DNA from 2 places in the Paenibacillus sp. GL_099_B genome. Region 2 is predicted to be linked to the other one. Evidence: riboswitches for the same ligand, from Rfam matches in the RefSeq annotation. Region 2 holds a riboswitch; the other holds the start of a gene.
The links. A riboswitch is a leader RNA that binds a small molecule or an ion and turns the genes downstream of it on or off. The one in region 2 is predicted to bind glycine.
Positions count from the first base shown of each region.

Region 1 (9,930 bases), 2.1 Mb from region 2:
GGGCTACCAGCCCATTGCGAGTGCAGATACCTGTGCGAAATACATCGGATGAGTGGGTCACCGTCTGGTTGGACGAAGCAGGAGAAGAGATCTGTTGTACTGTTCTGGAATGGATTGAGGGCAGGGATATTAAGCAGGGAGAACGTCTGACAACAGCGCAGATTCATGATTTGGGCGTACAGTTGCAGACGTTGCACCAATATGGACGACGACCAACGGGAGCTCCTGAGCCACAGGTGGGTTCACTGAAGTCTGAAAGCGGGCAGCAGACGAATGACCGTGAACAGCACGCTGATAAGGCGATCATCTCAGATATATATAACGATAGCCCTGCCTTAGAGCAAACGGGAGTAAGACCAGCCTATGGCTCGATCAAAGAGAATCTGGTCATGTTGGAGCAATTGGAGGAAGGCGTTAGACGTGGCATCTTTACTCCTGAAGATTTCGATCTGATTCGTGAGACGTTTGAGAACATTAACGGGCAACTCGAAACGTATCCGCAGAATGCCGAGACATGGGGAGTAATACACGGAGATATTACCCGCGGCAATCTGCTAGTGACGGATCAGGGCATATCTATGATTGATTTTTGTTTATACGGGTATGGCTACTATCTCTTTGATGCCGGAGGTGCGGCTACGATTTTCAATCGGGAGGAACGGGATGTCTTCCTATCGGGATATACGGAGCAGACAGGACCACTGACGAAGCGTGATATTCGGTTAATGGAAGGATTCATGCTGATTTTTACGTTCGGCTATTTTGCATTTCAGATGGAGAATGAGTCCAGGTACGAATGGATGAAAGAGCGAATGCCTCTTATATGCAGCAAATTTTGTAGACCATATGTACAGAACGAGAGTATTTTCTATGAGTTATAATTTGTGATTTCTAGTGGGTGGGTAGCGCTATGAAGAACATTCGTGCAAAGAGAGTTGCATCGAAGGGGCAGTCTGGTGGCTGGAAGCATGCCGGATTGCTACTTAGCGGAGTGGGCATATCCAATCTGGGTGATTTCATATATATTGTGGCGATTAACCTGATGGTATTGAATATGACACAGTCTCCAGCGGCAGTCGCAGGGTTGTGGATTATCTCGCCGATTGCTTCGGTGTGCACTAAGTTTTGGTCAGGCAGCCTGATTGATCGTTATGATCAGCGACAGCTGATGATTGGTGCTGATATGCTACGGGCATTGTTGGTGGCGGCGCTCCCACTGATGTCCAGCCTATGGATGATGTACGCAGTGATGTTTTTGATCAGCATGTCTTCATCTATATTTGTCCCTTCCTCTCAGGTATACATTACCCGGTTGGTACCTGCTGAACGGCGCAAGCGCTTCAATTCCCTACAAGCCCTGATCAGCTCAGGGGCATTTATTACCGGCCCAGCAGTTGCAGGAGTGATGCTGATTTATCTATCTCCGGCGGCAGCCATTTATGCCAATGCGGTTTCCTTTGTTGCTTCTGCGTTGATTCTAATGTTTCTTCCCAAACTGGGCATTGGAGAACAGAATATAGGGACAGGCAGCAGACTGACCCCTCAGATGGTTGCCCAGGATTGGAGAGCTGTACTGAGCTTTAGCCGGAAGTCGGGCTACGTGGTCGGTATATATGCCCTGTTCCAGATTATTCTGGTAGTCGGCATGTCGCTGGATTATTTTCTTTTCTCCCGTTCATTCTCGTTTGAGCTGGCGGCGGTTGCCTTTATTCTGCTCGGTCTGTGCTCGGCACTGGCGAATACGGGCCTGGTTAACTTTTATCAAAATAATATCCCTGTCGATCTGATGGGGCGAATGAGTAGTGTACTTGGACTTGTGTTAAGTCTGCTGCAGGTGGCTTCCATTTTGATTGCAGGGGTAGTGGCAGAGCAGTTGTCACTTCGTATGGTATATACAGTTGTATCTGGGGTTATGCTGCTGGCTGCGTTGGGATTGGTGACGAGTATGCTTCCTTCCCGAAGCAGGTATTACGATGAACCGGCGAAGCCTAAGGCGATGGTGGGGTGACAAGCAGAAACACAACAATTCTAGTACAGAATAATGGTTGCCTGAATACCCGAACCGTTCTGTGGAACATAACATAGATAGTATTAAACACAGATATTGGCTAATAGAAAATGAACAATGTATACGCTTTCGAGATGAAACGCATTAACACATTCATGTGATGAAAGTTTACAATTCGTTAGTTTATCTTGTGTATAAAATGGTAAAAAGCAAATATTCGCAAAGAAATCGTTAAGTTTGTTGACACTGATCTTCCGGTCGATTAATCTTAATGAGAAAGTATTAAAAACTTCAATTATCGTTCTGGTACAAAATCAGAATGGTTCCATACAGCGAATGATAGCGAGCGGGAGAGACCTGAGCTTGTCGAGTAAAATGGCAGCTGTCGGGCACCGAAGGAGCAAGCTGCTACGCACCCGGCGCAGCGGTTAATCTCTCAGGTAAATGTACCATCGTTGGACGCAACTCTGGAGAGTGCGCGAACTGCGCCACCCAAGGGGTATATGGTCAAGCAGCACGGTGTGCAGGGTGACATCACCTGTGAATACAGGAATGCATCGATTCGCCGCGCTGCTTATCATGAAACTCTCAGGTATCGAGGACAGAGAGAGGGCCTAGGGCCTTCTTCTGTCCTTTTCTCATGTCATCATTCAGTAATAAAGGAACATTATGGGTGTACGTCTGGATGAAAATGACGATTATAAATGGAGGGTTTGCGATGCGTTTTAAAGATGTTTTTTCAATTATTGGTCCGTCCATGACAGGTCCATCAAGTTCACATACGGCTGGAGCGGCAAGATTGGGGCGAATTGCCCGTCAGTGGCTGGGATGCACGCCTGAACGCGCTCGATTAACTCTATACGGCTCGTTTGCTGATACGTATCAGGGGCATGGTACGGATCTTGCGTTGATCGGTGGCCTGCTTGATTATGTGACTGATGACCCACGTATACCGGATGCAGAACAATATGCAGAGGAAGCGGGTATGGAGGTAGAGTTTTTCACAAGCGGCCTGCCTGCTCCTCATCCGAATACGGTCAAGATTGAACTATGGCACGGAGACCGTCAATGTTCACTAATCGGTGCTTCCATCGGCGGTGGTAGTGTATCGGTGCATGCATTGAATGATTTTCGTGTACAGATCAGCGGAGAGTTCCCCACACTTGTACTTCGCCATTCGGACAAAGCAGGGGTGCTCGCTTCGGTAACCTCCACCATCAGTTCGTCCGGGGTGAACATCGGGTACATGCAAGTGGATCGGAAAGCCCGGGATGGTGAAGCACTGACAGCGATGGAGATGGATGGTGTGCCGAATCCTGAGATGTTGAACCGTCTGCGGTCGCTGGATCATATGCTGGACATTCGCGTGATTGATTTGAAGAGAGGGGTCGAGCCTGATGCGGTTTAAACATCTACATGAACTGAATACCATCTGTACAGCAGAGTCCAAGACCATTGCCGAGCTGATGATCGAAGAGCAGGTTCAGGAGACGAATATCTCGGAAGTGGATGTTGTGCGGCAGATGTCGGATTACTATCAGGTGATGAAGGAAGCTGTACACAAAGGGCTAACAGAAGATACAACATCACGCAGCGGCTTGACTGGCGGAGACGGCAAAAAAATGGCTGAGTACATTCGTAAAGGTGAGACTTGTTCTGGAGATGCTTCTGCACTGGCCATGGCGTATGCCCTTTGTGTATCGGAAGTGAATGCCTCCATGGGCCGGATCGTAGCGACACCGACAGCCGGTTCTTGCGGCATCATTCCGGGTGTGTTTATCAGCTCCCAGGAGCGTTTTGGCTGGAGTGACGAGCATCTGGTGAACGGTCTGTTCTGTGCGGGAGCGATCGGTTACGTCATTGCCAACAATTCATTTATCTCCGGTGCCGAGGGCGGCTGTCAGGCTGAAGTGGGTTCTGCCATCGGCATGGCCGCTGGAGCTATGGTGGAGCTGCGTGGAGGAACGCCGGAGCAAGTGGTTCATGCGGTAGGTCTCGCGTTAAAAAACACATTGGGCCTTATCTGCGATCCTGTCGCAGGCCTCGTGGAAATTCCGTGCATCGTCCGTAACGGACTGGGTGCCGTAACCGCTTTGGCTGCGGCCGACATGGCGCTGGCCGGGGTACGAAGTGCCATTCCTTCTGACGAAGTCATTGATGTCATGCTGGAAGTGGGCAGTGCGATGCCGAGCAGGCACCGTGAAACGGCCCAAGGTGGGCTTGCCCAAACACCGACAGGACGGAAAATGATGGAGAAGCTTGCTAAACCAAAGGCGAAGCGTGCGGAGCCTGAGATTGAAGCTGAGTCTCCTGCTGAAAATGAACCAGAAGCCAAGGCATAACATCCATGAACGAACAAGAACTGAATTTAATTCGTGGAACTTGGATCATTAACGGTAATGATCTGCTCCCATTATTATAAAAAAGCCGATACGAATTCTTCCTGAAGAAGAAGCGTATCGGCTTTTTTGTTGTTCCAACAAGAAAAATAAAAAGGTATTGACGTTTATATATCGATTAGATATATTATGTATTGTTATATATCAACAAGATATATAGGACCGAGAATAAGTTATACAAATTAAGGAGATGGATAACATGAAAAGTGTTTTTCAAACGAGTCTTCTGTTTTTGAAAAATGGAGCTACAGTAGTCGGGTTAATTACAGCCGTATTGTTCCAGGTTTTTTTTAATACCATTTGGCTTAGTGGATATGATCAGGTAAATGCACGGATGAATCAGCTTGCAGTAACCATCGTAAATGAAGATGGGGCTGCGGCGGAGCCGGTGGCAAAGTCTCTTGCAGAGGGGCTTCATTTCGTGATCAAACCATCTGAATCAATGGAAGAAGCCAGACAGATGTTAACGGACCGGGATGTATATATGATTATCGAGATTCCATCCGGTTTCATGCAGCAGGCGGGAGATTTGTCGAGCCCGGTGGCAGTGAAGTATGTAATGAATGAATCCAACGTGGCTACCGTAAAAAGTGTGATGCAGACCGTATCCGCACAAGTTACAGCGACGTTGAACCGTGAAGTACAGCAAAACAGCATTCGGGGAGTGCTGAATCAATCAGGTATGGCTGACGATCAGGCGAATGCGATGGCAGCGGGGTTATCTTCCCGGGTGGAGGCAGAAGTGGAACGGCTGAATCCAGTTCATAACTTTGCTTTTTCCATGGTACCAATGTTGATTGTGACAGCTACGTTTACAGGTGCAATGCTGCTTGGCATGAATCTGCAAAAGGTTTCTGGTGAACTAAGTAACAAGGCAGGGAAATGGGAACGCTTTTGGGCACGCAATATCATCAATGTTGGTGCTGCATTAATCGTATCGCTTGTTGGAGCGGGGATGATGCATGTTATGGGAGTATCATCAGCAGATGGATGGTGGATGTTATGGCTATTTCAGTTGTTGATTACTCTATCTTTTCTATTCGTGGCGCAATTGAGCTTGTTGCTGCTTGGAAATGCTGGAGCATGGTTAAACAGTGCATTGTTGCCTCTGCTGATGTTGTCATCGGGCGCAACCATTCCGCGCGATGTCATGCCTGACTTCTATCAACAGATCGGTCATTATCTGCCAGCAACCTACGCGGTGGAAGGCATGATGAATCTGGTGCTTGGCGGCGATGGGATTAGTCATGATGTTCTGCTTCTGGTGGTAATTGGAGCGGCGACGTTGCTTCTGGGAGCTGTGTGCACGTGGGTCAAACGTTCAGGTCCTGCACAATCCGGCATACCTTTGGAGTCCAAGTCTGCTGCGACACCTGTCGCTCTGACTGGAAACCTGCCTTCACCTGATCGTGGATAACATGGATAACGATAAGCCCCCTTTTGCCGGATAAGCCGATCCGTGGACGTCTGATGATGTTGAACGTATAAGGGAGGATGTGATACGTTAAGAGCAATTGGAAAGGAGCGGTACACCGATGAACACGCAGCATGTCATCCTCGGAATACTGCACAATCAGCCATGTTCCGGATATGAGATCAAGCAGTACTTTGAACAATATTTTTCATTTTTCTTCGATGCCAGCTTTGGCACCATTTATCCCACACTTGCGAAGATGGAAAAGTCAGGGTTATTGACCAAAGAATCCGTTAGACAAGAAGGGAAACCTGACAAAAATGTGTATACATTAACACCGGAAGGGTCTGCGGAGTTCAATACCTATTTGATGAGTCCCCTGGAAGCCGAGGTGTTCCGTTCTGATTTTCTGATGCGTCTGTATTTCGGAGAACTGGCGGATGAAGATACCGTAGCAGGGTGGGTCCGGTCGGAGCTGAATCGTAAAGAATTGCTGTATGCCGAGCTGCAGCGCCAGATGAAGCAATTCGGCGAACAGATCTCACCTGCACAGCGTTTATGTATGCAAGTGGGGCTTGTGCAATATGAGGCTACCATCCGATTGCTCAAGGAACAGCTGACCGCGCCACAGTAGCTTTCAATAGTATCCATGTCCCTAAATCAATTGAAGATCCATCCATAACGCAGAAAAGCGCTCTACAGATCAGTAACAGGCCTGTGAGCGCTTATTCGGCGTTGCTTGTAGTGCGTTGGAATTGTAAAGACACAACAATATTAAAAAGCTACGCGATATCTGTACTTAGTACAGCATATCCATATGCGGGCAGCTCAACGGCCAGGATTCCCTCTTCCTTGGCTGTACGATAATTCTCCCCAAATAACTCCGTCCACTCCCCGGCACCTGCTTCCAACTCGACGATAGCTGTTTCTTCCGAACGATTAAAGAGGACCAGAATACGCTCCTCCTCATCCTGTCGTTCCATCACAAGCTGGCTTCCGCCTTCACGGGCCTGCAGGAATCGAATGCTGCCTTCTGCACGCAGGGCAGGATGGGCATGGCGCAGTGCTATCAGCTTCTGATAAAAGGTGAACAGCTCGCGATCCTGCTTCGTCTCATCCCACTCCATACATTTCCGACAACCGGGATCATGATCGCCGTCCAGCCCAATCTCGTCCCCGTAATAGATACACGGGGTACCCATATAAGTGAATTGGAACAGCGCGGCCAGTTTCATCTTCCGCTGGTCGCCCTCACATAAGGTGAGCAGCCGTGGTGTATCGTGGCTGTCCAGCAGATTAAATGCCACTTCGCTGGCTTGCAGCGGATAGCGGGACAGCTGTCGACCGATCGAGTTCGCGAACTGTGCGGCGTGCATGACATCTTTTACAAAAAAGCGATTTACGGCTTCCGTAAATGGATAGTTCATCGAGGCATCGAACTGATCGCCTTGCAGCCAGGAGGAGGACTCATTCCATACCTCACCCAAGATATAGGCATCCGGATTCGCAGCCTTGACCACTCGGCGGAAGTCGCGCCAGAATGCATTATCCACTTCATCCGCGACATCCAGCCGCCAGCCGTCGGTGCCGACTTCCTTAATCCAGTATTCCGCCACCTCCAGCAAATACGCCTTCACCTCAGGATTTTCCGTGTTCAGCTTCGGCATATGGGCTTCGAATCCAAAGGTTTCATACGTAGGAATGCCATCCTTCACGTCCAGCGGGAATTCATGTACATGGAACCAGTCCTTGTATTTGGACTTCTCCCCGTTCTTCTGCACATCGACAAATGGAGCAAACGTCTTCCCGGAATGATTGAACACCGCATCGAGTAGTACCCGGATTCCGCGTGCATGGCACAGTTCAACAAGCCGTTTGACCGTATCTGCATCACCAAAATGCCGATCTACTCGTAGATAATCTTCGGTATCGTATTTGTGATTGGTCGTTGCCTCGAAGATGGGTGTGAAATAAATGGCGTTAATGCCCAACTCTTCAAAGTAATCCAGATGGTCGATGACGCCCTGGAGATCACCGCCGAAGAAGTTAAACGGGGTCGGCTCACCACCCCAGGGTTCCACTTTTTCTGGATCGAGGTCCGGGTTGCCATTTGCGAATCGTTCAGGGAAGATCTGATAGAAGATCGCATCCTTCACCCACGCAGGCGGTGTAAATACAGCTCCGGGGTGGATATACGGAAACTGGAACATGTGACCAGGATCGTCGGGTTCATGCGTTTGGAAATCCGTTTCGGTCATCCAGATCTGTTCTGTGCCACTTTTCAGCAGGAAGGAATACTTCAGTCGATGATACGGAGGCTTTACTTGTCCCTCATAATAATCGAACATGGAATCGGATGTATATTTGGTTAAAGGAACCAGCTCTTTGGTGCGATCCCAGGCGTATTTGTCCCCAGTCAGGGCATGTACCTCGGTGAGATCATTCTTTTTGGCACGCAAACGCAGACGAATGGTATCCTTATCGTAGGCGTAGGCCCAGTTCCGTTTTGGTTGATGATAGATGGCTTCCAGCAGCATAATGAAGTTCCTCCCGTCGTATACACACGTAGTATGTGAGCAAGTAGCCGCATTCGATGCAAATCAATCTCGGGATGAATGCCACATGCTTATGTTGTTGAATCAACCTCTCAATCCCTGCATGAATTATGCGAAGCGGATGATTAAGGTATAATTTAAAATAAAAGGATATCCATGGTCGTGTGATCATCATTCGTACATTTTATATAAACAAGATACTTCATTATGTTTCAAATATATAATTAACCCAAAGGGTATAGAAAGGAAACGAATACGCGCATGAAAACGAAACTGTTATACATTGAAGACGATACGGAAATTGCTACATGGGTTAGGGCCGACTTGGAGGAGCGTGGATATGAGGTGGTATGGCTCGGAAGTGGTGAAGGTGCGGCTGAAGCTGCCGGGGGCTGCTCGTTGGTTATTCTGGATGTCATGCTGCCGGGACTGGATGGATTTACGGTAGGACAGCGACTCAAAAAGGAACATCCTGAAGTGCCCATTGTCATGCTCTCGGCTAGAACGTCCATTGACGACAAGCTGCATGGGCTTGATTTTGCCGATGATTATGTAACCAAGCCATTCCATCCCGATGAACTTGCCGCACGGATTGAAGTCCAGCTTCGGAAGGCAGGGACAGCGATCTCGGCCGATACCGTGGTAAAACTGGACCACTTGTCCATCTACGAGAAGGATCACCGGATCGTGAATGAGGAGACAGAGGAAGAAATTATTTTATCGGGCAAACAGTTTCATATCTTCGCCTACCTGCTCAGGCATATGGGCATGATTCGAACCAAGGAACAGATCTACGAAGCCGTTTGGAACGAGCCTTATCTGGACGGGGACAAGACATTAATGGTACATATCCGGCATCTGCGCGAGAAGCTGGAGCGTGATCCGGCGAACCCAACCATCATTCAAACCGTTCGTGGTGTTGGGTATCGTGTGAAGAAGCCATGAGAAGAAAAGCGACGATGCGTGATCCATCCGATAGGAATAGGGGAGTGAAACGTAGTCTTCCAGGCAAACGGAAAATGCGTTTTGGACGGACCTTGATGTCCCGATATATTCTCCTGATCTTGGCAGCGGTTTTGTTTGTGCCGGTCGTTCTCCCCATTACATCCATTATCTATGTGGTGGTGGTGAACAATACAAATAAAGACAATACGGCACCTTATGGCGATAGCACGAAAATTAGCAACCTGTGGACCCGGGAATCCGAGAAGCTGGATGGGGCGACATCTGAAAAAATCAATCAACGTATGGAACAGCTGCACCGTAAATATCCTAAATCTTCGATGTACCGTGTGGACCAAAACGGTGAAACGGCATTTATTCTCGCTGGAGAGGACGTTGATGTATCGGAGTCCACCGTGGATGGAACAACAATGACGACATTGAAATGGACGTTGGATCATCCGAATACAGAGACCCGGATTCCTTCGATATGGAATGCAAACAGCTCCCTGGAATTTATGAAGGAAGCCTCCTATCGTGATCCGCTAACGGTTGTTTCTTTTGTGGGTGGAGATAGTGAAGACAAGGGACAAGGGTTTATGGTGATTGAGG
Region 1 is NZ_CM174430.1:488,777-498,706, forward strand. It holds gene AC3ITG_RS02380 (phosphotransferase enzyme family protein) at 1-881, shown strand, start outside; gene AC3ITG_RS02385 (MFS transporter) at 911-2,008, shown strand; glycine riboswitch at 2,346-2,469, shown strand; glycine riboswitch at 2,474-2,615, shown strand; gene sdaAB (L-serine ammonia-lyase, iron-sulfur-dependent subunit beta) at 2,727-3,416, shown strand; gene sdaAA (L-serine ammonia-lyase, iron-sulfur-dependent, subunit alpha) at 3,406-4,350, shown strand; gene AC3ITG_RS02400 (YhgE/Pip domain-containing protein) at 4,607-5,824, shown strand; gene AC3ITG_RS02405 (PadR family transcriptional regulator) at 5,943-6,455, shown strand; gene AC3ITG_RS02410 (alpha-glycosidase) at 6,604-8,358, opposite strand; gene AC3ITG_RS02415 (response regulator transcription factor) at 8,638-9,321, shown strand; gene AC3ITG_RS02420 (HAMP domain-containing sensor histidine kinase) at 9,318-9,930, shown strand, end outside.
Region 1: linked by a shared signal. The riboswitch ahead of sdaAB (L-serine ammonia-lyase, iron-sulfur-dependent subunit beta) and the one ahead of gcvT (glycine cleavage system aminomethyltransferase GcvT) in region 2 are both predicted to bind glycine.

Region 2 (9,930 bases):
TGAGGCTCTTCTTCTATCGATATGATGTTGTATTGAAATACAGACCGTTACTTCTGCAGTTGTTGATAATGCGCTACAGCCTGCTTCAGTACAGGATGACTCTCATCCATGGACGTATACTGGCTGAGTGCTGCTTCAATCCCTTTTTGCTGGATCGTAGTCTGGAGTTCTACCGCTTCCGGGTCTTCGGAAATGTCGAACTTGCAGGCAGCGGCCATGCCCATTGCCAAATGTGTTGTCTCCGTTCCATACTCGTAAGCCTGGAGAGCTGGGCGAACCAGACGGTCATTCGGGGACAGTTTCCGCAGTGGAGAACGTCCTACACGTGTTACCTCATCCGTCAGGTGCGGGTTAACGAACCGTTCCAATATTTTGGCAATGTACAACTGATGATCATCGGCATTGAATCCAAAACGCTTCACCAAAACTGCTCCGGTTTCCTGCAAGGCACCGTATACGATGGATTTGACTTTTTCATCGGCAATAGCCTTCTGAATTGTATCAAACCCGTTCACATATCCAATATAAGCGGCAATACAGTGTCCAGTATTTACGGTAAACAGCTTCCGTTCGATATAAGGCTCCAGATCATCCACATACATTATACCCTCAACCGGTTTGAAAGCAGGAGCCATTTGTGAACGGTCAACAACCCATTCATAGAAAGGCTCTACCTGTACATGCAATGGATCTTCATGATGCTGAATCGGCACAATCCGATCTACGGCAGAGTCCGGGAAATACACGTACTGATCCGCAAGCAGGCGAGTACGCTCATCAAGCAGACCATATACATGTTCTTTCAGCTGAGTGCTGGCTCCAATTGCATTTTCACAGGCAATAATGTGAAGGGGCTGGAAGACATCACCCGTTCCAAGTCTGGACGTAAGTCCTTTGGCAATACCGGGAGCAATATGTTTCAAAATCCCCACACCTACTGCGGTTGTGATCAGTTCAGCTTCTGCAACGTTCTGGGCTACGGTATCCAGATTAGTGCCATCGATCGCACTCACACCGGTAACTGTCTCCAGATCCTTGGCCTCGTTAGCCAGTTCAACCGTGTACTCTCCACGCTGCTCTAGAGCCTTAACCAGCTCCTGGTTAACGTCCGAGAAAACGACATTGTAGCCTGCACGGGACAGAATCAATCCGATAAAGCCACGTCCAATATTACCTGCTCCAAAGTGAAGGGCCTTCATAGTTCCATTTCACTTTCCAAAATAGTGATGACTTCTTCAGCAGTTTGAGCATGACGCAAAGCTTCCATGTTTTCTTCCTCGGCGCAGATGACTGCGATGCTGGTCAGGATCTCCATATGTTCTCCGCCCTGAGCAGCGATACCAATTACCATATACGCTTTCTCTTCCCCAAAATCAACACCTTGCGGGAACTGAATGACCGATATACCTGTGGACAAAATGAATGATTTGGATTCCTTCGTGCCATGTGGAATCGCAAGTCCGTTGCCGACGTACGTGGAGACAATCTCTTCACGCTCCAGCATTTTGTCAATGTATTCAGCGGTGATATGTCCCGCATCTTTCAAAATTTGACCTGCCATACGAATTGCTTCGTATTTGTCCTGAGCCGTTGCATTCATGATGACTTTATCTTTAGTTAACACACTCATGTTTGAATACCTCCAATTTCGGTTTTGCTGCGGTAAAATCCCGCAAGCTCTTGGGATAAGTAATGAATAAGATCATCCCGGTTGCCTTTTTCAAGTAATGCAATCATTTCTTCCTGCAATAATAGTGCACTGATCTCACTCAGTACCTCCAAACTTTCCTTCGATAACTGTCTGGGTCCAAGCATCAAGAGCACATGGCTGACACCTGCCGGGTCTTCCGAAGTGCGTAGAAGCGGCTCTGTCAATTGGAACAGCGTAATTGAAGGACTGTGAATGCCATCACTGCGTGTATGAAACAAAGCGAGGGAAGTCCCGGGAATTTTCTGGCTTCCAACCGCTTCACGCTCCTCCAGCAGCCTGGCAATCTCTTCTGGATTATTCAACACACCGGATTGATGCAAAACGTTGCACATGGCGTAGGCCGTTTCCAAAAATCCGATATCCTGATTATCCAGCGGGAACACCTGAAACTTGCCAATAATCTGTACGATTTCAATCAGTGTGGCTTCCAATCCAACTGGATCGGAAACCCGTCCTGTTGTCCTTGAACCTGCTTCAGGTGGGGGACTATGTTCCCGCTGAAGCGTCGTTGTCCTGATGAAGTGCCTTAAACGTTCACTTTCTTCTGCCGTCAGCAGTGGGCTCACCTTGTAGTATTGATGTTTATCCATTGGCAGATCCACGGTAGAGAGAACCAGATCATATTCCGTCTTCGGAATACGTGCGGCTTCATACCAGGACACGCTGTCCACAATCCGAATTTCGGGAATTTCCTTGGACAAACGGCTCGATAACATCCGTGAAGATCCGATCCCGCTCGTACAGACGACGACAGCCCTGATTTCACGCTTCAACACCCGCAGCCGTTCAATGGAAGCACCGAAGTGCATTACCAAAAACCCGATTTCCTCATCCGGCACATCCGTATTGGACCAAGCCTCTCGCACTGCTTTCTTTACATCCTCAAACAGTGATTCATAATCCTTGCGAATCTGCTGAAGTAACGGATTACGGATGAGCTGCCGCCCATCCATTCGTTCCAGCACCGGCTCCATATGGGCAATCAGACCTTCACGGAGCAGGCGATCCTCATGGAACGAATAATGAGTTTTCTCCTGCATTCGATCTGTGAGAGAACGCACCATGTCGAGTAAGACCAGATCGTCTATGGGCAGCAAACGCGAGGAATGAATCGATTGCTCGATTTCAATCAGCAGCCTGTGAAAATAAGCCTGCTCCTGGCCCACAAACTCCAGCCCAAGCTGGGCAGATAGAACACCGCACAGTCTGGAAGCTAAATATTCCGGCACCTTCCGCTCACCTTGCAGAGGCATTCCAACGTCTTTATTGTCCTGTTGTGTGCCCCGACCTATTCCAAAGCCTTTGCGAATCCGCACAACCGCTACAGACAATTGGATCAACAGCTTCATGTATTGACGTTCCGGGATATTTTCCAACCACTCAATATCCGGCTGCCATAATGCATTTTCGACCGTAAGTACATCTTCATGCCCTATCATTTCCAGAAGTTTGCTGTTTACTTTGGAAACTCCCTGCTCCGCTTGTCTACCGAACAAATCGGATTCATCCAGATATTCAAGAGCGAGCGTGGAAATAGCCATGCGATGAGCCAGCTCGCTTCCATTGATCTTGACCCCATATCCGCGCCTGCGAACCAGTTTCAATCCTGCCAGCTGAATGCGTGGCTCCAGATCGTCCAGATCATTGCTTGCCGTAGACACGGTTACCTTCAAATCTGAGGCCAATGCAAGCAGCTTCACAGGCTCGGATTCATCCAGCAAAATACAAAGCATGAAGAGTTTACGCTCTTCGGGCGTAAACTCCACATATTCGTTAAGCTCAAGTTGTTGACGCAATACGGCCAAATCATCGGAACCGGGATCAATTCGAACCCCGGTTCCCGATTTTTTTTCCAATCTCATGCCAAGGGGCTCAAGCCATTGTTCAATCATCTGCAACTCTCGATGTACGGTACGAGTGCTTACTTTGACCGCAACAGCTATATCGCCAGCAGTTACCTCATGAGGATGCTCCAGCAGGAACTCCACGATCTCACGCTGTCTCCTTGTAATATTACTCATCAGGAGTCGGATTTGAGGCGCTCCACCAGTGCCTCATATTCAGGACTCTTCAGGAAGTTATCGATGGAAATATGCTCTGCATTTGGAGCCACGGATTTGGCCCGGTCAGTTAATGTTTTCTGTGTGATGACGATGTCGGCATCTTGTGGAATCTCACTGATCGCCGTGTTGGTTACAGCGATATCCACACCGGCTGCCTTCATTTTCTTCCGCAGAATCGAGGCCCCCATGGCACTCGAACCCATACCTGCATCACAGGAGAATACAATTTTATTGATATCCGTTTTTACTGCCGAAGAAGCAATATCGGCTGCACGGTCAGCTTCACGATTGTCTTTATCAACGGTGAGGTTGCCCGTTTTGCCCTGATTTTTCATATCTTTCATGCGGTTGGAAGCACTATCCAGATCTTCCTCGTCCTTCTGTTTACCTGTTTTGAGCAGTATGGATGCTACGAGGAACGAGATGATCGCAGCTACGGCTACCCCTGCAAACATGCCAAGGTATCCACCCCTAGGTGTTAACAACGAGTAAGCAATGATACTTCCCGGTGACGGTGCTGAAACCAAACCAGCTCCAGTTAGCATAAAGGTCAATGTACCCGCTACACCACCAGCCATCGCAGCCAGAATCAGTATCGGTCTCATCAGAATGTAAGGGAAATAAATCTCGTGAATCCCGCCAAAGAAATGGATGATTACAGCACCTGGAGCGGAAGACTTGGCAGATCCGCGACCGAAGAAGCAGTATGCCAGCAAAATGCCGAGTCCAGGTCCTGGATTGGATTCAAGCATAAATAATACGGATTGACCCAATTCTCTTGCTTGATCCGTAGCAATTGGTGTCAGAATCCCATGGTTGATCGCATTGTTCAGGAATAATACTTTTCCTGGCTCAATGATCAGATTGACCAGCGGGAGAAGACCAGCATTCATCAAAGCTTCTACCCCGGCTGACAACACCTTGCTAATCGCTTCAACGAAAGGCCCGATGCCTTTAAGGGCTAGAAGGGCCAAAATCCCACCAATAATACCAGCGGAGAAGTTGTTAACCAGCATCTCAAACCCTGATTTAATTTTGCCATCGACAGCTTTGTCAAATTTCTTAATGACCCAGGCACCCAATGGTCCGGCTATCATAGCACCAAGAAACATTGGAATGTCACTGCCGACAATAACCCCGATGGTCATGATCGCACCGACTACACCACCACGTTGGCCGTGTACCATGGTACCGCCTGTGTAACCGATAAGCAAAGGCAGCAAATATTTGATCATTGGATCAACCAGCAATGCAAAATCTGCGTTAGGGAACCATCCTTTTGGAATGAACAATGCCGTAATCAGACCCCAGGCGATAAATGCACCCATGTTCGGCATAACCATACCGCTTAGGAAACGTCCAAACTTCTGAACGCCGACCCGTATTCCTCCGCTTTTTTCGGACTTTGCGTCCACTGAACTCATATTGAAAACCTCCTCAACATATTAAACCTTGATTCCACTGAATTTTGACAACGATGATCCAGACGAACGAAGGTACAAATCTGCAATAAATCTTTAATTTACAACCATATCGTAAATGAAAACGGTATCTTCTACAACGAAATGAAAACCTACTTCCGTCATGAACGTTGATGACAAGATTTAAATTTAAAGGATTGTTCCTTATTTACACCTGTATATGGATTGGAACCTGTTATTCCCTTTCATGTATCATACCCACGAAATGCCCCATTTTAATGACAAATGAAATTGTAAATTTATTCTATTTAAATGAGCTGTTTCTATCTCAATTAGAAATAATGATGAAACACGTTAGATTGATATTCATTCCATCCCATTCATCAGTTAACAACGAAAAAAAGCGCAATTACCTCACCCTGTCCCAGGTGAGGCAATTGCGCCTAAGTATTCTCCGAATGAGCTGTATCACCATCCGGATCTATAATCAATCGATTCATTTTTATTACGTTAAACGGACTTTTCCATCAAGCTGAAACTCCGTATCTAGCGGAAATTTGCACCTTAATATTATTCCGTATGTTTACGATACGCATCCGCATTCATCAATGTGGAAAGTGCTGCTGTCAGGTCGCCCTCAACACGAATTTCAATCATCCAGCCTTCCTTATATGGGGAGTTGTTAACCAGCTCCGGGGAATCCTGCAATGCATCATTCACAGCAATAATCGTTCCACTGACAGGAGAAAACAAATCCGAAACGGTTTTGACGGATTCAATCGTTCCAATGCCGTCTTCCGCTTTTACATCCGATTCAAGGTCAGGCAATTCCACAAACACAATGTCACCCAGCTGATGCTGCGCGAACTCGGTAATACCAATACGTACGGTATCCTCCCCTACGGTCTGCACCCATTCGTGCTCTTCACTGTACAGGAAATCACTTTTCAATTCGCTCATCGATATCCGCCTCGCTTTTCATTAATGAGTGCATGCGTTTCTTTGACCTTAACCTTTTTCCCAGAACATAGCGTATGATATTTTCGATTCAAATGTCAAGATACCTCACAATTTATTTGTTTTTCTTCCTTATATGCCTGTAACTCAAATGGACCCTCCCTACATATAATGGTGAATATTAGAAAAGTAAGCGCACTCTTTATAAATAGACGAACGTTGTGAAGTGAATTGAAAATATCATTCGGATTTTTTATTCATTTCTATGATATCGTTCTTGACATCAATAGACGATTCAGGCTTTAATGAGAGTAGTAAATGTGTTTAATTGGTCTATGCAATACCCGCGGATGAATGTAAAGGGAGAGATTACCCTTGACACCCGAATCAGGGTGTACATGCGGTAACGCCGAAGGAGTAAACCACCGACAAGCGGAGGTGAATCTCTCAGGCAAAAGGACTTTTACGGGACGCAACTCTGGAGAGCATCTATTCGCCCTGTGTGGGCGTTATGATCACCCAAGGGGAAACTTGCTGCATCAGGCGGCGGGGTAACTCTCAGGTACCAAGGACAGAGCCTAAGAATACAGCGTGCTTCTGGCATGCCGATTCTTTGGCCTGTCCTTTTCCTTTTTCCCAAAAAAACGAAAACAGGTTATAGAGCGGCGCTGCCTTATAGCGTCCTTACCTTCTTTTATAAAATATGATGCCAAATTCATTGATCCATGGTTATACACTCGGCCGGTTGACGGCCCATGACGAGGTGATTGGATGTCCGATTTGCTTAGAACCCCACTCTTTCCACTCTATCAGCAATATGAAGGCGTACGATGCATTGATTTTGGCGGCTGGGAGCTGCCTGTGCAATTCAGCGGAATTCAGAAAGAGCATGAAGCGGTGCGAGAACGTGCCGGATTATTTGATGTATCCCACATGGGCGAATTCACCGTACAAGGTGAACACGCAGAAGCTTTTTTACAGCACATGACCACCAATGATGTAACAACAATCGTTCCCGGTCAGGCCCAATACACGTTAATGTGTTATCCGGATGGCGGCGTGGTCGATGATCTGCTGATCTATAAATTGAAAGACCAGCATTATATGCTGGTAGTTAACGCCTCCAACATCGACAAGGACTGGGCATGGCTGCAACAGCATATGACGCCAGGCGTAACAATGACCAATGATTCGGATCAAACGGCGCTGCTCGCCCTCCAAGGTCCTCTGGCTGTAGATATTCTCAGAACGGTGACAGACACCGATGTGTCTTCCATTGAGCCTTTCCGCTTTGTGGCAAATGCGAAGGTATGTGGTGTTACATTGTTGTTATCCCGCACCGGATATACGGGTGAAGATGGCTTTGAGCTCTATGTTCCTGCGGAACAAGCTGCTGAGGTCTGGAACGGATTGATGCAAGCGGGAGAAGGTCACGGACTCGTTCCGACAGGACTGGGTGCCCGGGATACCCTGCGTTTTGAAGCTAAGCTTCCCCTGTATGGACAGGAATTGTCTTCAACCATCTCACCGCTGGAGGCTGGCGTTGGCATGTTTGTGAAGCTAAATGCCGGACCGTTTATCGGACATGAAGCCTTGTTGCAGCAAAAAAATGATGGGCCTGCCCGCAAGCTGGTCGGCATCGAAGTGCTGGAACGGGGCATTCCCCGCCCCCATTATCCGATTTACGCCGAAGGCGTGCAGATTGGTGAAGTGACCACAGGCACCCAATCGCCTACATTGAAACGCAATCTGGGGCTGGCCTTGATTGACAGTAAATATGCTGCACTGGGTACCCCGCTGGAGATTGAGATTCGTGGCAAGAAACTGAAAGCCGAGGTCGTGAAGACCCCATTTCATAAACGGACACGTGCGCCAAAGACACCTACTCAAGGAGCTGATCAAGCATGAGCAAGCATCGCTACATTCCCATGACCGAGCAGGATCAGAGTGCCATGCTGGCAACCATCGGTGTGGAAACGATTGAGGATCTGTTCCATGACATTCCACAGGAGATTCGCTATCAGGGCGAACTGCCTATTTCCTCCAAACTGGATGAATACGCACTGACACGTCATATGTCGAAGCTAGCGGGAGCGAATGCCAACTTCGAGACACACGCCAGTTTCCTGGGTGCAGGCATTTATGATCACCACGTTCCCTCCGTCATTAATCATGTCATCTCCCGTTCCGAGTTCTATACAGCCTATACACCTTATCAACCCGAGATCAGCCAAGGAGAATTGCAGGCGATTTTCGAGTTTCAATCCTACATCTGTGAGTTAACAGGCATGGCTGTAGCCAATGCCAGCATGTACGATGGTGCGACAGCATTTGCGGAAGCAGGCAATCTGGCCGCAGCGGCAACCCGCCGCAAACAGCTGATTGTGTCACGTACCGTGCACCCCGAATCCCGTCAGGTATTGCAAGCTTATGCTCACGGCCTCAATCTGGAGATTGTTGAGATTGGATATCAAAATGGTGTAACAGACTGGGATGCCCTGCAAGCCGCCGTGTCCGATGACACCGCAGCCGTCATGATCCAAAGCCCGAACTTCTTCGGCGCCGTGGAAAATGTAAAACAGGCCGCAGATCTTGCGCATGCGCACAAGAGTCTGCTCGTGGTCAGCGCCAACCCGCTATCGCTGGGTCTGCTGGAAGCCCCAGGCAAGCTGGGTGCTGACATCGTCGTTGGCGACGCGCAGCCCCTTGGCATCGCCGCTTCACTCGGCGGCCCAACATGCGGATACTTCGCCGTATCCCAGGCTCATATGCGCCGGATTCCTGGCCGAATTGTAGGCCAGACAACGGACCGCAACGGCAAGCGTGGTTTTGTACTCACGCTGCAAGCACGGGAACAGCATATTCGCCGGGAAAAGGCGACGTCCAACATCTGTTCCAACCAGGCGTTACTCGCGCTAAGCGCCTCTGTCTATATGTCTATTATGGGTAAACAAGGCATGATCGACGTCGCTGATTTGAATTTGCAAAAGAGCCATTATGCCCTTAACACGTTTACCGCAATTCCAGGCGTCTCTCTTACGTTTACCGCACCTACTTTCAATGAGTTTGTTATCCAACTGCCTGAAGGAACAAATGTGGAACCACTACAACTGAAATTACTCGATGCAGGTTTCATTGGCGGCTATGAGCTTGGACGTGATTATCCCGAGCTCGCCGGACATATGCTGATTGCGGTTACTGAACGACGCAGCAAGGAAGAGATCGACGAATTCGCACGTGTATTGGAGGGATCGCTGTGACTCAAGAAACGACAACAAAGACAACTACGACGACATCAGCTCAAGGACAATCGGAAACGGTAACCTCTATCTCCACTTCGGGCCAACCTGAAACCAGCACAACAGACACTAACCAGGCTGCCTCTCCAGCACCGGAGCAATCGTTGATTTTTGAACTTAGCAGTCCGGGTCGGGTCGCTTATTCCTTGCCTGAATGCGACGTTCCCCGTCAAGCTGTGGATTCCCTGATTCCCCGGGAAATGCTTCGGTCGGAAGCAGCAGCATTGCCTGAGGTTTTTGAAGTTGACGTCATTCGCCATTACACTGCCCTGTCTCGTCGTAATTTCGGGATAGATAACGGATTCTATCCGCTGGGCTCTTGTACGATGAAATATAATCCGAAGATTAATGAGGATGTGGCCCGTTACAACGGGTTCGCCAAAATTCATCCATATCAGCATGAATCCAGCATTCAAGGTGCACTTGAACTGCTTTACACGTTGCAAAATGACCTTGCCGGACTAACCGGTATGGACGCC
Region 2 is NZ_CM174430.1:5,535,216-5,545,145, forward strand. It holds gene AC3ITG_RS25140 (mannitol-1-phosphate 5-dehydrogenase) at 48-1,199, opposite strand; gene AC3ITG_RS25145 (PTS mannitol transporter subunit IIA) at 1,196-1,630, opposite strand; gene AC3ITG_RS25150 (BglG family transcription antiterminator) at 1,627-3,732, opposite strand; gene AC3ITG_RS25155 (PTS mannitol transporter subunit IIBC) at 3,732-5,198, opposite strand; gene gcvH (glycine cleavage system protein GcvH) at 5,766-6,155, opposite strand; glycine riboswitch at 6,503-6,625, shown strand; glycine riboswitch at 6,629-6,729, shown strand; gene gcvT (glycine cleavage system aminomethyltransferase GcvT) at 6,924-8,060, shown strand; gene gcvPA (aminomethyl-transferring glycine dehydrogenase subunit GcvPA) at 8,057-9,412, shown strand; gene gcvPB (aminomethyl-transferring glycine dehydrogenase subunit GcvPB) at 9,556-9,930, shown strand, end outside.